3 regions of the Virgibacillus salarius genome follow, and region 1 is predicted to be linked to each of the others. Evidence: riboswitches for the same ligand, from Rfam matches in the RefSeq annotation. Region 1 holds a riboswitch; each other region holds the start of a gene.
What was found. Region 1 has a riboswitch for thiamine pyrophosphate ahead of tenA (thiaminase II). Riboswitches for the same ligand answer to the same signal wherever they lie in the genome.

Region 1 (7,011 bases):
AAGCAGCCTGCACCAGTAATTTTTTCTAGCCATACATGACCAGTCGTGTTGTGAATTATTTTCCCTTCACTGTAAATTACATCCGTCTCACCAGTAACTACAGCAGTTGTATGATAGGCTTTGGCAACTTTAACGGCAATTTCTTCTAGATTACCGTCCCCAATTGACTCAACACCTTTTGTTTTCCAAGGGATCTCCACAAGCTGTGCCATTTCACCAGCATTACCTTTGATTGCGGTAAACTGTACTTCGTGTAGCAAATGCTTTACAGCTTCTTGGCGAAAGGTTGTAGCCGCTACGCCAACTGGGTCAAGTACGACAGGGATACCTTTTTTATTTGCGGCTATTCCTGCTAGTTTCATAGCTGATAGCTCGTTTAAAGTTGTTGTACCAATATTAATAAGTACACCATTCGCAGCGGTAGCCATTTCTTTAGCCTCTTGTTCTGCTTTTGCCATTATCGGTGCTCCACCAAAGGCTAACAGACCATTAGCTGTAAAATTCATGACTACTTCATTGGTTAAGTTATGGATCAATGGTTTTTGTTCTCTAACTGCTTGAATAATGGATTGTGTCATTGTTCCACCCTTTCTTTGCGTACCGCCCAATGATTTGTAGGTCCGTTACCGGCACCAAGTGAAAAGGAGTATTGAATAGCAGCTGTTACATACTGTTTCGCCTGCTTTACAGCTTCGTAAAGTGGTAGACCTTTACTTAGATGAGCAGTAATTGCCGCTGAATACGTACAACCTGTACCATGTGTATTCTTTGTTTGAAACCGCTCTGCTTCGAACGTGTAAAGCTTATTCCCATCATATAAATAGTCGACGGCTTTACCTTGCAGGTGGCCACCTTTAACAAGTGCTGCGCGTGCTCCAAAGCTTTTGACGATCTCGAAAGCCGCTTCTTGCAAATCACTTGTATTATCAATAGATTGTCCTGTAATATACTGTGCTTCAGGAATATTAGGAGTAACTACAGTCGCTAATGGTAATAGCTGCTGTTTGAGAAACGATCGAGCATCTTCCGATATTAATGGATCGCCACTAGTTGCAACCATGACAGGGTCCATGACATAGTTCACAACTGATTTGGACAAGTGCTCTGCAATAACCTGCATCATATCTTTGTTCGCAATCATACCTGTTTTTATGCTATGCACAGGCATATCTGATATAACTGAGTTTAGTTGCTCATTTATCATCGTAACAGGTAGATGGTGTACGTTTTGCACACCGGTTGTATTTTGTGCCACAACAGAGGTGATTACAGACATTCCATATACGGTTAGTTCTTGAAATGTTTTTAGGTCTGCCTGTATGCCAGCACCGCCACTCGGATCTGTTCCAGCAATAGTCAGCGCGCAAGGTATGCTAGCCATTAGCTGTTCACCTTTTCTGCGTTTGGCCATGATTCACATGTGTAGGCCATTTCCCAGAATTTAAGCTCCAGCTGGCAGCTTTTTCGAAAAGCTTCTCTAATGAGATCTTTTTCATCCTTGGCAGCATTTTCTGCAAGTATATCCAACCGTTTTCTCAATTCAAAGGTGGTATTATCTACATCACCACTTGCATAGAAACTAATCCAATCGTAAAAAGGGTGATCTTTATTAGGATTATACTGCTCCATTAATTCCCTACCAATTTCTAAGTATGTCCAAGGGCATGGAAGTAGAGCTCCTAGTATCTCACTAGACGTTCCCATTTGTGCATGATACATCATATGTTTAATGTAATGATCTGCAGTAGGTGGCAAAGGGTGTCCTTGTAAGGACGCATAGTCCACACCGATATGATTGCAGAAGTTATGATGTGGGTGGATTTCATCGTTTAATATAAAATTTATTTGATCAAAGAAATAAGCAATATCATCACGTTTCTTTGATTTGGATAGCGCTATTCCATAAATTTGCATAAAGGCATTTAAGTATTCAAAGTCCGCTTTAATATAATGTGCGAGCGCATCTTTAGAAATCTCGCCAGTCCCTATCCCCTGAACAAAGGGATGATTAAAAATAAGCTGGAAAATATCATTGTTTTCTTCTCTTAATTGATCAGTGAAATTCATATTTAGCCTCCTTCTATTATGGGAAGCCACTAGAGGTGTAAAAGTAGATAAATAGAGGATAATAATATGTTCCCCACTACTTTCCTGCGCTGGTATTATCCAGATCAGGTTCAAAGGGACAAAGGAAAAGTCCTTATCTCAGCAACAAAGCGCCCCTAGTAGTTTCCTTGTACGCGTATCGTATCTTCTTGCTTTACTCGTAATAAAATGAACCAGCCAATAAATGCGCCAGTTATGCTACTTACCAAAAACGATGGCATGAAAATGAAAGCGCCAGCAGCACTGTCCATAAACAATTTAGCAAATGGAACCGCTATGAATGATCCGATAATACCAGTACCAATGCTTTCTCCGATCACAGCCCACAGCTTTCTACCAAACCACTGATAAAAAAGCCCAGCAAGGAAAGCACCAACCATTGCTCCCGGAAAAGCAAGTAATGTACCAATCCCCAGCATATTTCGTAAAATTCCAATCATAAAAGCTATGACTACGGCTGGACCAGGTCCCAGTATTACTGCCGCCATTACATTTACTGCGTGCTGCACTGGATACGCTTTAGCAATTCCAGCAGGAAACCATAAGAATTGTGCTCCTAATGTTCCAATTGCTACGAAAATTGCCATCAATGTTAATACGTGCGTTCTTCTCACTTATTCCCTCCTTTCTATAAAAAGTGAGCATAGGACAACAATAGGAATTACCGACAATATGCGGTATAGCTTACGTCCTACACGCCTCTCCCCAGTAGCTATGGATGCTAAAGGTAGACAGCAAAGCATAATATACATCCACTCTGTTCTTATGAAAAAAACCAGATCCTCCATGGACCTGGCTTTGTGTAAGAAAATAGAAAGACGTTGCGTCTACTACTTCCCTCCGCTGGTATTAACCAGATCAGGTCCATAAGAGTTAGAAACGTCACGTGTTTCCTCTCAGCCCACATATTGGGCACCCCTAGTAGTTAAGTAACTTGTGAATTTAATTATGCTTTCAGCAACTAACTGAATCAAGCATAACAAATATATTGTTATTTGTCATGGGAAAAAGAATATAGCGTATTAACCTACAGAGTTATTTTTATAAACGCGTAATTTTAATATCACTTAAAGATAGCAGTCTATTAAGTTTTATTTATAGTTATATGATATTTGTTGAATTTATGTTATTTGGAAATAAATGCCCTTACGACAAGATGAATTTAGCATAGGGTAAATAGAGATATATTAAAGAAAGGGTGAAGATAAAATGGTAAGCACTCCCTCTACGATTAGAGAATTACTTCAGAGTTTGGTGAACGAACAGATAGAGATCACTACTCCTTTTGGAACAGTAACAGGGACTCTTTTGAAGGTTAGATCTGACTATGTTGTCTTAATTGAAAATACAGGAGAACAAACATTGATTCGAATAAATAAAATTGAGTTGATTACTGAATTATAAAGGAGGAATAACGATGTTTTTATATACTTTTTCTGCTGAATTGAATACACGTGTAGGTTCTAATGTTGAAGTAGCTACAGATAGTAATTTAATAGAAGGTATTCTTTCGAACGTGACATCACAATTAGTACTTGTTATTGATGTTAGTAATGGTTATGGAACTGAAAAAATTTATATATCTTTGAATGCTATTAATTTCGTGCGATTTACGTAGCATAATCTAACATTTAGTTTTGTTCAATCTTCAAATGCGAAAACAGGTATGATTCTTCTTCTTTTTGAAGGATTATACCTGTTATTATAGTTTAACGGTATGGAATGTAGAGAGAGAATAAAAGGTCCCATTAAAAAACAATTATAGAAACGTCCAATATATGTATTCCTCTTAAAATACGCACTTGCTGGACAAACCTTGAATTAGTTCTTCAATTTGTAAAAATGACAGATTAATTGAATAGTGTGAAGGAACCTCGCATATATAATTTACTAATTAAATGTATTAAATTTTTGCTACAGAATTAAGTCCACTAAGAAATTAATTCTTCAGCAGGAGTTAAATAACTTGAAAAAGTGGTTTAAAATGGAGAATATCTTCGGTTACATAGCATTTGATAAATATATTCTTACGAAGAAAATCGTTTGAGATCAACGGCAAAATAGGGATTATAATTTCAAGATCAGTTTCTTAGTCGTCACAGGTAATAGCTCACTGTTTTAATGGTGATCAAAAACAATTTGTATTGTATACACTGGAATAATTGCCAACTCTACCAAAAGGATGAATCAGACATAATTAAGATATCAGAATTCAAACAAATCGAAGAACCAGTTACCTATGAAATATAGGTAACTAGTTACTTGAAGTTGTTTTAAAACTTGTTACAATTACTGGTTTCAGCCTTGGTTATATAAAATTGTAATGGTAATTCATAGTAATGCACTAACTTTAATATTTCCTATATATAGAATTGTATCTGTAAGTTGAACATCTGTTATTACTCATTGTTAATTTCATTAGTAATGCTATTAGTGATTAATAATGCTCTTATCCCTGCATTCCCAGTTACGGAAGGCTCTCTTTTAAGATTGATACAATTTATGAAATCAGTTAGTTGTACTTGTAGTGGATGTATAGAATCATCCACCTTAATAGTTTTGGTGAGAATAGAGCTTCGTATGTTGATTTCTTTTTTTAATAAATTGACGTCTATAAAAGCATCTTCAGCGAGAATTTGTATGGTTCTAATTTTATTTTTAGATTTAAAACTAGCTGACAGCTTTACGATTGTCTCTTGTGAAGACTTGGCAATGACCACAGCATGCTTAATTGTACCGTCAATTATTTTTCCTAACGCCTTAACTTCCATGAGTTTATCCTTAAGAATCTCTTGCAAAATATAAAGATCATGAATCATTAAATCCTCTACAACATCGATATTTTTAATTCTTTTATGGTAGGGGCTCATACGCTGAAATTCAATGCCAATTATTTTTTTATTTTCTAATACCTTTAGAAGTTCCTGAATTACGGGATTAAAAAGCTCAATGTGGCCAACTTGAAGTATGACCCCTGATTTTAAAGATTTATAAAGCAAATCTTTTGCTTGTTCTACTGTACTGGTCATAGGTTTTTCTAATAACATGTGTACTTTATTATCAATACACTTTAAACCAATATCATAATGAAACTTAGTTGGGACAGCTATACTAACAGCGTCAACTTCTTTTAAGAGATTATCCAATGATGGGAAAGGCTTAATACTGTATTTTTTAGCTATTTCATTTCTTTTCGTTTCATCTATATCATATATACCTATTAGTTGGCAGTGATGATACATAGACGAATACGTTCGTATATGATTCTCTCCCATATTACCAGTTCCAATTACACCAACTCTCATATAATTCTCCTCACTTTGAATACGAATTATTTACATGTTATGCATTAGCTAGAAAGTGAGGTAGACTGTCATAACGACAAATTTCAAAATTGGCAATTGGCCTGTGCGCAAATGATAGGAAGGAGTGTCAACATGATCAAATTGCTATTAATTGCAGAAGACACTTCAAAATTGATCAATAGGAATTTTTATTATTTAGAGCAGGAACTTAAAAATATGGTACATTTAACATTATGGAGAAAGTCTGGACACATTGACTATATAATAAGGAAGCTAGAAACTAGACCCGATTTTATATTACTTTTAAATGATATTAATCAACATATGTCACCAAAGATAAATGGTCTTGCTCATATTGATATACCAACTGGTTTATTTGTAAATGATGTTCATCGCTTTATAAGCCTTAGACGAAATTTTATTAATAAAAATAATATAGATTACTTGTTTTCTGTCATTAGAGATAAATTTTTAACATTATATCCTGAATTTCAAGATAAAATGGAATGGTTTCCGCATTTCGTAAATATAGATGTATGTAAAGACTATAAGTTAAAAAAAGATTTCAATTTATTATTGATGGGAGCGGTAAGTGATACGTATCCCTTAAGGCAAAAAATCATTAAGACGTATGAGGGGAATGCTGATTTCATTTATCACACGCATCCAGGTTATCAAAGTTTCAGAGAGAAAGAACAAGAAAAGATGATTGAGCAGAATTATGCAAAAGAATTGAACAGATCAAAGCTATTTTTTACTTGTCCATCTAGACATAATTATCCAGTTCTAAAATATTTTGAAGCACTTGCTTGTAAAACATTGCTATTAGCCCCTACCTTTAAAGAATTAGAAGATATAGGCTTTATTCCAGGAGTACATTTTGTAGCAATTGATGAAAATAATTTTGAAGAAAAGGCAGCATATTTTTTAGCTCATGAAACGGAACGGAAACAAATAATTGAACAAGGATACCGGTTTATTCATCAACACCATACTGTTCAGCATCGAGCACAACAATTAGTTAAGAAAATAGAAAAGATACTTCAATCACAATAATGGGAGGTTTTTGTTTGTCTTCTATACCTGAAAGTACTCAGATTGGTCATCATGTTACAATTGAGGATCACGTCACAGTTGGAGAGAATGTTGTAATTGGCCATAACTCTGTAATCTTAGAGGGAACAAAAATTGATAACAATGTAACGATTGGCTGTAATTGTGTTCTTGGTATCAAGCCAGCTATTAACCAAAGAATGCGGAAAACGTCGAATACTACCGAGTTAGTAATTAAAGCTGGTACACGGATTGGTCATCTAGTATCCATTTACGCTGGTGTTCAAGTTGGCGAAGAGGTATTCATTGGTGATCATGCGAGTATCAGAGAAAATACGATAGTCGGTGATAAAACGGTTATCGGTAGAGCAGCGATAGTTGAACTAAATACACAAATTGGAGACTCTTGTACTATTCAAACAATGGCATATATTACAGGGGATACCATAATAGAAGATAATGTATTTGTTGGTCCCTGTGTATCAATGTCTAATGATAAGTATATGGGAGCACGAAGTTATAGCCTAAAGGGACCTTTTATTAAAAA
Region 2 (7,011 bases), on a different contig from region 1:
CGCAAATTGGCTGGTTTGGAGTTGGCACCGCGATGTTTGCAGTGCCGGTCCAAAAAGTAACCGGTATAGATATCTATCTGCTGATTGCCATAGCAGGTATGGCTATGACATTTACTGCTTTTTTTGGCATGAAGGCTCTCGCTATCATTAGTTTTATTGCAGTACCATTAATTACGATATTAGGAAGTACATCTGTTTTTAAAGCAGCTGACAGTATAGGTGGTATGCAAGGATTATTGAATTATCAGCCAGAAGAAGCAATTAGTCTAGCAGCTGCTTTAACCATTTGTATTGGTTCATTTATTAGTGCAGGGACACTAACTCCAGATTTTACTCGATTTGCTCGTAAAAAACGATCAGCAGTTGTGACAACAGTCATTGCCTTTTTTATCGGAAATACACTGATGTTTGTTTTTGGAGCGATTGGTTCCATTGCAACAGGGTATGCAGATATTTCGGAAGTGATGTTTATGCAACAGCTCATTTTACCTGCAATTGTCGTATTGGGTTTAAATATTTGGACGACCAACGACAATGCGCTGTATGCTTCTGGACTTGGATTATCAAATATTACGAAGCTACCAAAGCAAAAACTTGTCATCTTTAACGGAATCATTGGAACATTAGCTGCGATGTGGCTATATAACAACTTTGTTGGATTTTTAACGTTATTAGGTTCTGCGCTACCACCAATAGGAGCAATCATTCTTGCAGATTTCTTTATCCTTCACCGGGGAAATTACCAGGCCTTTAGAAGCATGACGTTTCAAGCGATTAACTGGGTTGCGATAGTTGCGTGGGGAGCAGGGATTGCCGCAGCTATATTTATACCAGGTATTGCTCCACTTAATGCGCTAATTGGTTCAGCAGTCGTTCATGTAGTGGGGATGAGACTAGTCCAACTAAAGGAAAAACAGGTGATGACATCTAATGTAGAGAAGGTGAGTAATTAAAATGATTATTAAAAATGCTTCCTTACGAGGAAAAGCTGGAAAATGGGATATTACTATTAAGGATAAAATAATTACGTCTGTTACGCCTGCTAATACAAAAAGGAATGGGACAGATGCGATTGATGTAAAAGGTTCACTTGTGTTACCTCCATTTATTGAGCCTCATATTCATCTCGATACGACGCTTACTGCAGGAGAACCAGCATGGAATCAAAGTGGAACATTATTCGAGGGGATACAACGTTGGTCAGAACGGAAAGCTTCCTTAACGAAAAAGGATGTAAAAACCCGTGCTAAGAAAGCATTGACATGGCAAATTGCTCAAGGAATTCAACATGTACGTACACATGTTGATGTTACTGATCCGAAATTAATAGCTTTACAAGCATTATTAGAAGTTAAAGAAGAAATGGCACCTTATGTAGATTTACAGTTGGTAGCTTTTCCTCAAGAGGGAATCCTGTCCTATCCAAATGGTAAAGAATTAGTAGAAGAAGCATTAAAGTTAGGTGCGGACGTGGTTGGTGGAATCCCCCACTTTGAATTTACCCGTGAGTATGGTGTGGATTCGATGAAGATCGCTTTCGACCTAGCAGAAAGGTATGATCGTCTTGTTGATATTCACTGTGATGAGATTGATGACGAGCAATCACGTTTTGTAGAAGTAGTGGCTACAGAGGCATATGAACGCGGATTAGGTTCCAGGGTAACGGCCAGTCATACAACGGCTATGGGCTCCTATAATGATGCATATGCGTATAAGCTGTTTCGTTTATTAAGACTTTCAAATATCAATTTCATTTCCAATCCACTCGTTAATATCCATTTACAGGGACGATTTGATTCCTATCCGAAGCGACGTGGTTTAACGCGTGTGAAAGAATTACTAGAAGCAGAAATGAATGTCTGCTTCGGACATGATGATATCTTTGATCCGTGGTATCCACTTGGTACAGGAAATATGTTGCAGGTGCTCCATATGGGCATTCATGCTTCTCAATTAATGGGTTATGAACAAATTATTAATGCTATCGATCTCATTACAACAAACAGTGCAAAAACAATGAATATCGAAGAACATTATGGAATTGAAGCTGGAAAACCAGCAAACATAATCGTCTTGGATGCTGAAGATGAATACGAAGCTATTCGTAAACAAGCTTCCGTACTCTATTCAGTTCGTAATGGAATGATAATTGCTGAAACAAAACCAAGCGAATCACATGTTCATTTATTAGAAACAGCAAAGGTGGACTTTCAGAAATAGACTTAAAAGAGACTGATACAAAAGAATAAAGAAACAATTAAAAACGGACGATAATTAGTTGAATGAAGTGCCCCCTGTCAAGTAGACAGTGGAAATAATAAAAACTGACTTAAGCGGTTTTAGCTCTAAATTCGATAGGGCTAAGGCCGTTTAGTCGTTTTTGATATCTATCATAATTATAGAAATGTATATAGTCCTCTATGGATGCAGATAATTCTTCAAAGGACTCATATTTATTTAAATAATACTTCTCGCTTTTCAGTGTTCCCCAAAAAGATTCCATCGGCCCATTATCAATACATCGTCCGACTCGTGACATACTTTGCTTCATGTTTGCGGCATCTATCTTTTGCTTAAACATTTTAGATGTATACTGATACCCCCGATCGCTATGAATAAGCGGGCGATCTTGCAGATTTATTATATATAACTGGTAGTAAGCCTCTCACTTCAACCCAATAAAGTGAAATCAATGTTGGTAAATGGGAGACTGCCAATATTGGTTCAAAGGCATTTAGGTCACACACTTGTGGTACGAACAATCAGTGAGAGAAAACAAAACCCTCATTGATTAAAGTTTCACTTTATGGAAAAATTATAATCAAAAGTTAGTAAGACTGCATTCTTCCTTTGGTAATTTATTAAACTTGACAGGTTTTCGGAAAAAATGTATCCTTTAACGCTGTGTGTTAATTTAAAAATGCTTATTAAATCTCACATACAACTGACTAAATAAGTGAAAAGCAAAAAGGTCAGTATATGGTTATGTGAGATTTTTTTGTATGGAATTGAGAGGAGCAGATTGTTGAAGAATAGAAAGAAGCAAGATCAAACCATAGATAAGCCAGTTCTTTTTCTAAGTGGAGGGGCGCTACTTGCCTTTGTAATTCTTGCATTAATAAACCAGGAAATGGTCACCTATGTAGTTAATACGATGTTTAATTGGTCGGTAACCTATTTCGGCTCGATATATCAAGTTCTAATGGTAGGAACTCTAGTCATTGCATTAATACTTGGGTATTCAAAGTTTGGGAAAATTCGTTTAGGAAAATTAGAAAAGCCTGAGATTGGAACGTTCAAGTGGATTTCGATTATTATGTGTACGCTGCTAGCGGCAGGTGGTGTTTTTTGGGCAGCGGCAGAACCGTTGAGCCATTTTTTAACCATCCCACCACATTTCTCAGGAATTGAGGCTGGGACTACAGAAGCAGTAGTACCTGCACTTGCAGCAAGTTTTGTCGATTGGGGTTTTGTCTCATGGGCAATTTTAGGAACATTAGGTACGATTGTATTCATGTATTCCCATTATCATCGAAATGCACCATTAAAGCCAAGATCGATGCTTTATCCGATCTTTGGCGATAAGATTATGAAAAAAAGTGCACTTGGTACGTTTGTTGATGCCTTTTCGATTGTGTCAGTGGCAGCTGGTACGATTGGTCCAATTGGATTCCTTGGATTACAAGCAGGTTATGGATTAAGTGCATTGTTCGGTGTACCAAATAATTTATTTGTACAATGTCTTATTGTTATCGTTATTGTTCTAGCAGCTGGGATTTCTGCTGCGACAGGAATTCATAAAGGAATCCAAATTTTAAGCAGCTATAATATTATTCTCGCAGTTTGTTTAATGGTTGCTGTGATTATTCTAGGTCCAGCATTATTTATTTTTGATTCCTATTTGCAATCATTTGGATTATATGTCCAAGACTTCCTAACCTTAAACACCTTCCGTGGAGATGGAGCTTGGCTTGGCTTATGGACCGTTTTTTTCTTTGCTTGGTTCATTGGCTATGGTCCAATGATGGCGATGTTTGTTAGTCGTATTTCTCGTGGTCGCACAATTCGAGAGCTTGTAACTGCTGTTGCGGTAATTGCACCTGTGGTAACGACGTTCTGGTTTACAGTTGTTGGTGGCACAGGGATTTTTGCTGAAATGAATAACCCTGGTGCCGTATCTGAAGCTTTAAATAGTGCTGGACCTCCAGCAGCTATGATTGCTATCGCAGAACAATTGCCACTTGGTACGATTATCGGTTTCTTCTTTTTAGTAGCAACTATTGTGTTTGTATTAACGACAACCGATTCGATGTCATTAACCATCTCGATGGCGATTACAGGTAATGGAGACCCATCGAAATTCCTGCGTGTGTTCTGGGCAATTCTTATGGGACTTGTCGCAACTGTACTCATCACTATTGGCGAGGATAGTGTTGGATCGCTACAATCCTTTATTGTGGTGACGGCTGTTCCTGTATCGTTACTCATGTTAACCACATTTTGGACCGCGCCACGCGCAACTCGTGAACTTGCAAAAGAACAAAAGATTGATGAAGTTAAACGCTATACCAAATAAAAGAGATGTTAAGGGGCTGGCTCATTAGGTCAGCTCTTTTGTTAGTAGAGAATGGCAAAAAAATAGAAAATTGTTCATTTTTGGTAGACGAATAGTCCAAAATCATGTATTTTATAGACAAATGCATATTGAATAATTAAATTACGCTTCACTAGGGGTGCCTTTACGTAATGGCTGAGATCTATGTGTGACATGGAGACCCTTTGAACCTGAACTGGAGTAAGAACCAGCGGAGGAAAGTGACAGGAGTAGTGTGTATCAGCGACATATACCTTTTTTAGGATATCGTTATAGATTCATGCCACTTTTCCTTTGCTGGAAAAGTGGCATTTTTTTGTAGAAAAGGAGAGGAAGTGATGAAACTAATTGCGGTGACTACCGGTGAACAGGAGGAGAAATACCTTATCCAGACAATAGCGAGTATTATTCCCTATCTTGATGCTGTCATTCTACGAGAAAAACAAATGACCGAGCAGGACTATTCTTTGTTCATTCAACGTGTGCTTGCACAAGGAGTTCCGGAAGAAAAACTAATTATTCATGGCCATACAACACTACCTGGTGAAACGAATGTGAAGACACTTCACCTTTCAGAAAAGCGAATACAAGAGGTACACGATCTCCGAAAACAATCCCCCGGTTTACAAGTAGGGGTATCGACGCACTCCAACGAAGTAGCTAAGAGAGCGGAGCAGCTAGGTGCTACGTATATTTTGTATGGTCATGTCTTTTCGACAGCGAGCAAGAAAGGGGTGAAACCAAAAGGAGTAGAGAAATTAGCAGCAGTTGCAAAAGAGGTGAGCATTCCCGTTTATGCAATCGGTGGAATCACAAGCGCAAAGGTAACGGATATTTATCAAGCGAAGGCAAGTGGGATTGCTGTAATGTCAGGTGTTTTTAGTCAAAATAATCCACTGCAGGCAGTGCAATCGTTTCGAAAGGAGGTGAATCGATATGAAGAGACACGTTGATGTAGTGGTTATAGGTGGAGGCGTTATTGGGCAATCCATTGCTTACTATTTAAGTAAAAGTAGGGTTGTAACGACGGTAATTGAACAAGGTAGAAGTGGAAGAAAAGCTACACAAGCTGCTGCGGGCATGCTTGGTGTACACACAGAAAATGATCAGGAAGGTACGTATTATCAATTTTGCCAAGCAAGTAGAAATATGTATGCATCTCTAAGCAAAGAACTATTTTCGTTATCAGGGATTGATATTCAGCTTTCCACCAACGGTATGCTCGAGATAGCTACGAATGAAGAACAGAAGCAAAGACTGCGAGCAAAACAAAATGCATTTGAAGGCTTAGAATGGTTGGATGCGGAAGGGATTAGGCAACGAACATCAGCTTTATCCCAGGCAGTAGGGGGATTATATATGCGGCGAGATGGACATGTAGAACCATTGAAAGTGTGTGAAGCTTTTAAACAGGCATCTTTATCAATGGGAGGTCAGTTGATCGAGAATTGTCAAGTTGGAGAAATAGTCCATGACCATGATGTTTTTCATATTCAAATCGATAACGATGTTATCTCAGCTGATCATGTTGTTGTAGCGGCAGGTGTAAAAAGTGGGAGGTGGTTTGAAGCGACAGGATTAATGAATCCAATGGTCCCAACAAAAGGAGAATGCTTTGCCATAAAGCCAAGCATTCAATCTATTCAGCAGACGTTATTCTTTCACAATCTGTATTTGGTACCAAAACGAGACGGACGCTATATTATTGGTGCAACTAGCTATCATGATGATAGCAATAGTTATACGTCAACAGGTGGCATTTTTGAATTAATGAATCACTTATTGAAGTTGTTCCCATCGTTTAAGCAGGAAGAACTGCATAGCTGTTGGACTGGTGTTCGTCCGGGCACCAAAGATGGTAAGCCAATTATTGGAGAACATCCTGAGATTCCCCATTTGTATTTTGCAACCGGACATTATCGAAATGGTATTCTTCTTGCTCCTGCTACAGGGAAACTAGTTAGTGATATGGTCTTAAAGCGTTATGTACCATCATCGATCCAGCGTCTTTTTACACCAAATCGTTTCAGGAAAGGGGGGATCACATATGCAGATACACGTGAACGGACGTCAGGTGGAGGTAGCTAAGGATTCAATTATTGGCGAGTTACTAAAAAGCTTTAACATTCAAGCGAAACTCGCGATAGTCGAACAGAATCAACAAATTATTAATAAAACAGTGTATGACGAAACAATATTAACTAATGGGGATACTATTGAAATTGTTCATTTTGTAGGAGGAGGATAAGTCATGTTAACAATTGGCGAAAAATCATTTCATTCCCGACTGATGCTAGGTACTGGAAAGTACCCGACATTTCAAAGTCAAAAGAAGGCGGTGATAGCATCCAAAACAGAAATATTAACCTTTGCCGTCAGGAGAATGAACATATTTGATGAAAACGAGCCGAATCTGT
Region 3 (7,011 bases), on a different contig from region 1:
TATGTAGTTAGGGTGATTAATTTAATTTTAAATAGAGGGGCGATTTAATGGAACAGACGTTACATCCTACATGGGATCTAGACGTGATTTTTCCCGGAGGTAGTGACTCAAAAGCATTTCATACATATTTACAATCCACACAGGAAGAAATGAAAAACCTTTTTAACACGGTATCTTACTTTTCTCCTAAGCAACGAGACGGAGATAAAGAAACATTAGTGTTACTTATTAAACAATTGGAAGCAACGATGAAGAAAGTAAGAGAAGCATTTGCTTTTATAAGCTGTTTAAGTGCACAGAATCTTAAAGACGAGAAAGCAAATTTATTAGTCAGTAGACGCCATGAAATAAAAGCCGAAATGGATACGATTCAAACGACATTTGAACAAAAACTAGTCGACATTCCTGACATAGTATGGGACCAACTTGTAAAAAGTGAGGATTTAGTTGATGTAGCATATGTGTTAGAAGAGTTTAGAAATCATGCAAAAGAACAATTGGTGCGAGATCAAGAGGTTCTTATCAATGATCTGGCAATTGATGGATATCACGCTTGGGGACAAATGTACGATGTGATTATAGGAAATATGAGTGTAGATATGGTAGAGGATGGGGAAACGAAAAGCTATTCTATTGGGCAGGCTACAAATAAACTAACACACCCAAACCGTTCATATCGTAAGCAAGTGTTTCAACAGCTAGATAAAGCTTGGAAGAATAACGCTAGTTTATTTGGTCAAACATTAAACCACCTAGCTGGCTTTCGTTTACAAACATATAAGCATAGAAATTGGAATGAAGTTTTGCAAGAACCATTGGCTTTGAACCGTATGAGAAAAGAAACATTAGATGCGATGTGGACTGCAATAAAAAAATATAAGCATCCCTTTGTAGAGTATCTTATGAACAAGGCCAAACTACTTGGACTTAACAAACTAAGTATTTATGATGTTGGAGCACCAGTAAACAAAGTGGTTAAGACTTCGTCGTTTGAAGAAGGGGCTGACTTTATTGTCGAACATTTTAATCAGTTTAGTCCCCAAATGGCTGATTTTGCGAAAATGGCCTTTGAAAATAGGTGGATTGAGGCTGAGGATCGTCCAAATAAGCGTCCGGGAGGATTTTGTACAAGTTTCCCTGATAGTAAGCAAACACGCATTTTTATGACTTATTCAGGTACTTCATCTAATATTGCAACGTTAGCTCATGAGTTAGGGCATGCTTATCATCAACATGTAATGAATGATGTAAATGGACTTAATCAACGGTATGCAATGAATGTTGCTGAAACAGCGTCAACATTTGCTGAAATGGTTGTTGCAGATGCGTCGGTAAAAAGCGCACGTTCGATTGCGGAAAAGAAAAGTTTATTAGAGGATAAGATTCAGCGGAGCATTGCTTTTTTTATGAATATACATTCCCGTTTTATCTTTGAAAGGCGTTTTTATGAAGAAAGGAAACAAGGATTAGTGCCAGTGAAAAGATTAAACGATTTGATGATAGAAGCACAGAAAGAGGCATATTGTGATGCATTATCGGAGTATGATCCTAATTTTTGGGCATCTAAATTACATTTTCACATAACAAGGGTGCCATTTTACAATTTCCCTTATACATTTGGTTATCTTTTCAGTCTAGGTATCTATGCAAAAGCACAAGAAAACGAAGATAGTTTTGAAGATGCATATATTTCGCTTTTAAGGGATACTGGTCGCATGAACGTAGAGGATCTTGCTAAAAAACATTTGGATACAGATTTAACTAAGCCTGAATTCTGGGAAGCTGCTATTCAATTATGTGTCAATGATGTTGACGAATATCTTTCGTTGTAACGCTGTTGTGTTTTTACGATATGTCATGTACAATACTTGTAGTAAATAGGCAGTGAAAAGTAGTTTCTTATTTATTCCACATGTAACTGATAGTAAGAACCCCACTTCAAGGAATAAAGTGAAACCATTATTGGTAAGTGGGGGAATCGACTGCCGGTAAATGTCTGATTAGTTTATCTCTCAATCAGAGGTATAAACAAAAACCCCCACTGATTGAAGTTTCACTAAACAGTAAGACAAAAGAAGCAAATATAAGTTAGAAGCCTACAGGGGGAGCCAATTGGCTGAGAGTGAACATAACTGTTCTTACCCTTTGAACCTGTTAGTTAGTACTAGCGTAGGGATGGTGGCTTTTTTGATGGACAGAAAAGTAATGTGAGCAGATTCCCCATCAGGAAGTCTTCCCCTTGGCATTGCTTTTTTTGTATGGATAAGTTACTTAACTGCATAAAAAAGGGGAGGAGAAAGATATGAGGCGCACATTATTTTTAGTAGAAGTAGCCATTTTTGCAGCTTTTGCATTTTTATTGGATTTTATACCATTTTTATCATTTAAGGTTTGGGCTCAAGGTGGCTCCATATCCTTTGCGATGATACCGATTTTTATTGTCGCATTTCGCTGGGGGGTCAAGGGCGGTTTATTAGCTGGATTGCTGTTGGGAGGATTACAATTATTATTTGGGCCAACAGTCTTCGTACCCCTACAAGGGTTCTTAGATTATATTGTTGCGTTTACCGTATTAGGTTTTGCAGGAATTTTTGCAAAACCTGTCCAAGCAGCAGTTAAAGAAGGAAAAACGAAAACAAGCCTATATTATATTGCTGTAGGCGTGTTTTTAGGATCAGCTTTACGCTTTTTAGCCCATTTCACTGGAGGGATTGTATTCTTTGGTGAATTTGCGCCAGAAGGTCAGCCTGTATGGTTATACTCGTTGCTATATAACGGGTCGTACATGTTACCTGGCTTTATATTAAGTACGGTTCTTGTGTTCTTTTTATTTCAAAAACAACCACGTACACTATTACGTATGTCCGCTTAATCTAGGAGTTTTCCTCATAATAAATATACGAAGATTAGTGGGTAGTTATTGACTCGAGGATTTTGCCCACTATTTTCTATTTAGTAGTTTAGAGTTATAGTGAGAGGTGAAATCAAGCTTAATCAATTGCGGCAATTATTATCGAGACTGATAAAATGATTATTCAGAGTAAGAAATATTTTGTTTTTTCCCAAGCTCTTTATTATCTTTATTTCATAACAAAAGCGCATTAGAAACGTAGCGACTGGAGCTAGTCAGCTCGTAGGGCGGGCGATTGTGAAGTCACATCGTTTCTGGGCGCTGGAGCTGGACGCGGCTCAACACGCCCCTATTTATCCAAATGGGTAAATTTTATATTTTCTTCCTAGACTATGAGAAAAGCTGCTTCACCCAATTAGAATTGGTGAAACAGCATTGATAACTTGCCTATCATAAGCAAGTTATCTTTTTCTTACTGACAGATTAAAACGTTTAATTATGAAAAACTACTGTATAGTAGAGATTTATGCTTTTATTGTAAATACCTATTAACTTCCTCATGGTTAGTTACAATCAAGAGTACTTTTCCTTCATCCATATCTTCCTCATAGTTTTCAGCTTCTGCTTGAGAGAATCCTATTTCGGTTAATTTCGTTCTTAGTTCATCACCTTGTGTACTAAAAAGATTACCAACGGCATGTCCAATATCCATTTCCCTTATTCCTATGGTATTCGCATCCGCACCATCAGCTATTCGGTTTGTTCGATCATCATCATGGGATAAAACATACACATCTTCTTTATGAATACCTTTATCCTTTAGTATTTGAATAGCTTCCTTTAATTGCTGATCATTTGTATATTCTTTTATAAATGGTTTCATTAAAATTACCTCCTTATCAATCTTTCATTATTATCATACCCAACGCTAGAAGAACTAAACATGTACGAATTGCATAGGCTATAGCACATCCATTGGAGAGGAAGAGGTTGGCGTGGAGCTTTCAATATCCCATATTTTATATGGTTTGTTTACCTTACTAATTATAGGCACAATGGTCATGCGGAAGGGGATCGTATTACCAACGTTATTTGGTACATTTATTATTGCGTGGGTTTATAAAGGTAGTCTAATTGCTGGATTTACCGCAATATTTCATGCAAATCTTGTAGCAGCACAAGAACTATTTAGTATTTTTTTAATCATCACCTTTATGCTCGCGTTATTAAATTCATTACGTGATTTAGGTGCAGATAAACGAATGATTCAGCCAATACAAAAAATAATGGTAAATGGTCATATATCTTATTTTGTTTTAGTTATTGCTACCTATTTGATATCTCTATTCTTTTGGCCAACACCAGCAGTACCCCTAATATGTGCGCTTTTGGTACCCGCTGCAATCCGAGCAGGTCTACCAGCAATTACGGCTGCAGTAGCAATAGCAATAGCTGGTCAAGGAATGGCACTTTCCTCTGATTATATTGTGCAAGTTGCCCCCAATTTATCTGCTACCTCAGCAGGAGTAGAAACAGCTGTGGTTGCCGATCAAGCACTTATTTTGTCACTTATAACAGGTGGTATTGCTATTATGCTTGCTTATATAATGTATCGAAAAACAATTCGATCGAAGGAGGATGTGCGAAACAACATAGAACTTGAAAACATTCAAACAACAAAGGAGTATACACAAAGTCAACATACGAATGAACTACGTGTATGGAGTAAATTATTTGCTATTCTTGTTCCTCTGGCATTAACTGGCGTCGTTAGCTACATGGTTTATGAAAAGCTTAATACAGGAAGAATGAGCGGATTAGAAGGAGGAGATGGAGCAGCATTTATTGGTGGTGTTGCAGTTATCTTGCTATTATTATCAACCATTGCATTTCGTAGGCAGCATGCGCTCGATTATATAACAACACATATAACAGATGGATTTGTTTTTGCTTTTAAGGCAATGGGTCCGGTTATTCCAATTGCTGGATTTTTCTTTTTAGGTAGTTCAGACTTTGCAGGAGCTATTTTAGGTATGGAGGAGCGTTCACCTGCATTCCTATTTGATCTCGTTCAATCGACTCAGGAATATCTTCCACAAAGTGCATTGTTAGCCGGATTCAGCGTTTTGCTTATTGGTATTATTACAGGGCTTGATGGCTCTGGTTTTTCAGGGCTTCCACTTACTGGTTCTCTAGCGGCATCATTACAAAACGGTTCCATTGATGCAACCACCCTTGCAGCAATAGGGCAAATGGGTTCGATATGGACTGGTGGTGGTACGCTCGTTGCATGGTCTTCTTTAATCGCTATCGCTGGTTTTTGTGGTGTATCGGTAATGGAATTAGTACGTAAAAACTTTATACCTGTTATCGTAGGATTAGTCATTACAACAATTGTAGCGGTAGTTATTTTATCCCGCATATAACTGGCAGTAAGCCCTCACTTCAAGCAATAAGGTGAAACCAAATGGATAAGTGGGGGGGCAACTGCCAGTAAATGTCCGATTGGTTCACCTAACAATCAGTAGGGGATAAACAACCTCCCCACGGATTGAAGTTTCACGTTTTATAAATTGTATGAATGGACTCAAATAAAAAGGTGGTCCCTTATTAAATATCCTTCCTGTATAAATAAGGGATTACCTTTTAAACCATACATAAGGGTCAATGAATCATGTAAAAGCAGAAAGACAGTACTAAAATAAAGCGTATTCACATATTCTCATACAGATACGTCTTTAAAAAATTACGTGCTAAAATTGGACGGGTCTTTATTTGATAAAGGGAGGGATAAAGAAGTGTCAGGTATTTTAGTTGCATTAATAGGTATGATCGTTTTTGCATTAGGTTATCGCTACTATTCGCGTTTTGTAGCGGAAAAAATTTTTAAACTTGATCCAACCTATGTGACACCAGCACATCGTTACAGTGATGGAGTGGACTTTGTTCCTACAAATAAATTCGTACTATGGGGGCATCATTTTACTTCGGTTGCTGGTGCTGCACCAATATTGGGTCCGGCAATTGCCGTTTATTGGGGATGGCTGCCAGCTTTCCTGTGGGTAATACTTGGAACTGTATTTGCTGCGGGTGTGCATGATTTTGGAACATTGGTCTTGTCAGTGCGAAATAAAGGTCAATCTGTAGGTACATTAGCACATCGTTTAATTGGTCAACGAGCGAAGATACTGTTTTTATTTATCATTTTAATTCTAGTGTTAATGGTCAATGCGGTATTTGCATGGGTAATTTCAAATTTATTTATATCTTACCCAGCAAGTGTGCTTCCTGTATTTATTCAAATCCCATTAGCTATCTGGATCGGTTATGCTGTATATAAACGAAACAGAAAAATGCTTATTCCATCCGTGTTAGCATTAGCAATTATGTATTTAACTGCAATTGTTGCTAGTAAGGTAGAATTTCTTCAAATTGATCTCGTTCATTATATGGGTGGTGAAGCTGGAGCTGGTTTATTTGGTTTAGGAGCGGTTTCTTCGGCATTTCTGATTTGGATCGTCATTTTGATGATTTATGTCTATATTGCCTCAACACTTCCGGTTTGGAAATTATTACAGCCACGAGATTTTATTAATTCACATCAGCTTGTAGTGGGACTAGGAATTCTTTACTTAGGATTATTATTTACAAATCCAGAAATAACTGCTCCAGCTACGAATGCTAACCCGGATACACCTTGGCTTCCCTTATTATTTATTACGATAGCATGCGGGGCTATTTCAGGGTTTCATGGACTTGTTTCATCAGGAACATCGTCAAAGCAATTGAATAGGGAAACAGATGCAAGATTTGTAGGCTACTTAGGAGCAGTAGGTGAAGGAATATTAGCATTAGTATCGATTATTGCTGTTGCTACTTTTTTTGCTAGTACCGATGAATTTATGGCTACCTATAGCAGCTTCTCTGATGCCAATGCTTCTGGACTTGCTACCTTTGTTGAAGGGGCCGCTGTTCTGGCAGGGGGACTTGCCATTCCTCCAGATGTAGCAGTTACGATTGTATCGATTATTGTCGTTAGTTTCGCAGCTACGACTTTAGATACTTCTGTTCGACTCATGCGTTACATCATTGCTGAATTAGGTAGTGAGTATAATCTTCCAGTGTTAACACGGACACATGTGGCAACAACTGTGGCAGTT

Region 2: linked by a shared signal. The riboswitch ahead of ABDZ84_RS06750 (thiamine phosphate synthase) and the one ahead of tenA (thiaminase II) in region 1 are both predicted to bind thiamine pyrophosphate.
Region 3: linked by a shared signal. The riboswitch ahead of thiT (energy-coupled thiamine transporter ThiT) and the one ahead of tenA (thiaminase II) in region 1 are both predicted to bind thiamine pyrophosphate.

The regions. Positions count from the first base shown of each region.
Region 1 is NZ_BAAACY010000044.1:4,148-11,158, forward strand. Features, by position in the region: gene thiM (hydroxyethylthiazole kinase) at 1-578, opposite strand, end outside; gene thiD (bifunctional hydroxymethylpyrimidine kinase/phosphomethylpyrimidine kinase) at 575-1,381, opposite strand; gene tenA (thiaminase II) at 1,381-2,067, opposite strand; TPP riboswitch at 2,132-2,234, opposite strand; gene thiW (energy coupling factor transporter S component ThiW) at 2,223-2,720, opposite strand; TPP riboswitch at 2,925-3,036, opposite strand; gene ABDZ84_RS06565 (DUF2642 domain-containing protein) at 3,316-3,510, shown strand; gene ABDZ84_RS06570 (hypothetical protein) at 3,524-3,724, shown strand; gene ABDZ84_RS06575 (Gfo/Idh/MocA family protein) at 4,506-5,411, opposite strand; gene ABDZ84_RS06580 (glycosyltransferase) at 5,544-6,467, shown strand; gene ABDZ84_RS06585 (acyltransferase) at 6,482-7,011, shown strand, end outside.
Region 2 is NZ_BAAACY010000045.1:4,290-11,300, forward strand. Features, by position in the region: gene codB (cytosine permease) at 1-953, shown strand, start outside; gene ABDZ84_RS06735 (cytosine deaminase) at 955-2,220, shown strand; partial or broken gene ABDZ84_RS06740 (transposase) at 2,330-2,626, opposite strand; gene ABDZ84_RS06745 (BCCT family transporter) at 3,026-4,576, shown strand; TPP riboswitch at 4,720-4,831, shown strand; gene ABDZ84_RS06750 (thiamine phosphate synthase) at 4,933-5,547, shown strand; gene thiO (glycine oxidase ThiO) at 5,531-6,682, shown strand; gene thiS (sulfur carrier protein ThiS) at 6,642-6,842, shown strand; gene ABDZ84_RS06765 (thiazole synthase) at 6,846-7,011, shown strand, end outside.
Region 3 is NZ_BAAACY010000023.1:5,810-12,820, forward strand. Features, by position in the region: gene ABDZ84_RS04290 (M3 family oligoendopeptidase) at 48-1,832, shown strand; TPP riboswitch at 2,092-2,193, shown strand; gene thiT (energy-coupled thiamine transporter ThiT) at 2,303-2,872, shown strand; gene ABDZ84_RS04300 (YflT domain-containing protein) at 3,384-3,734, opposite strand; gene ABDZ84_RS04305 (hypothetical protein) at 3,847-5,277, shown strand; gene ABDZ84_RS04310 (carbon starvation CstA family protein) at 5,650-7,011, shown strand, end outside.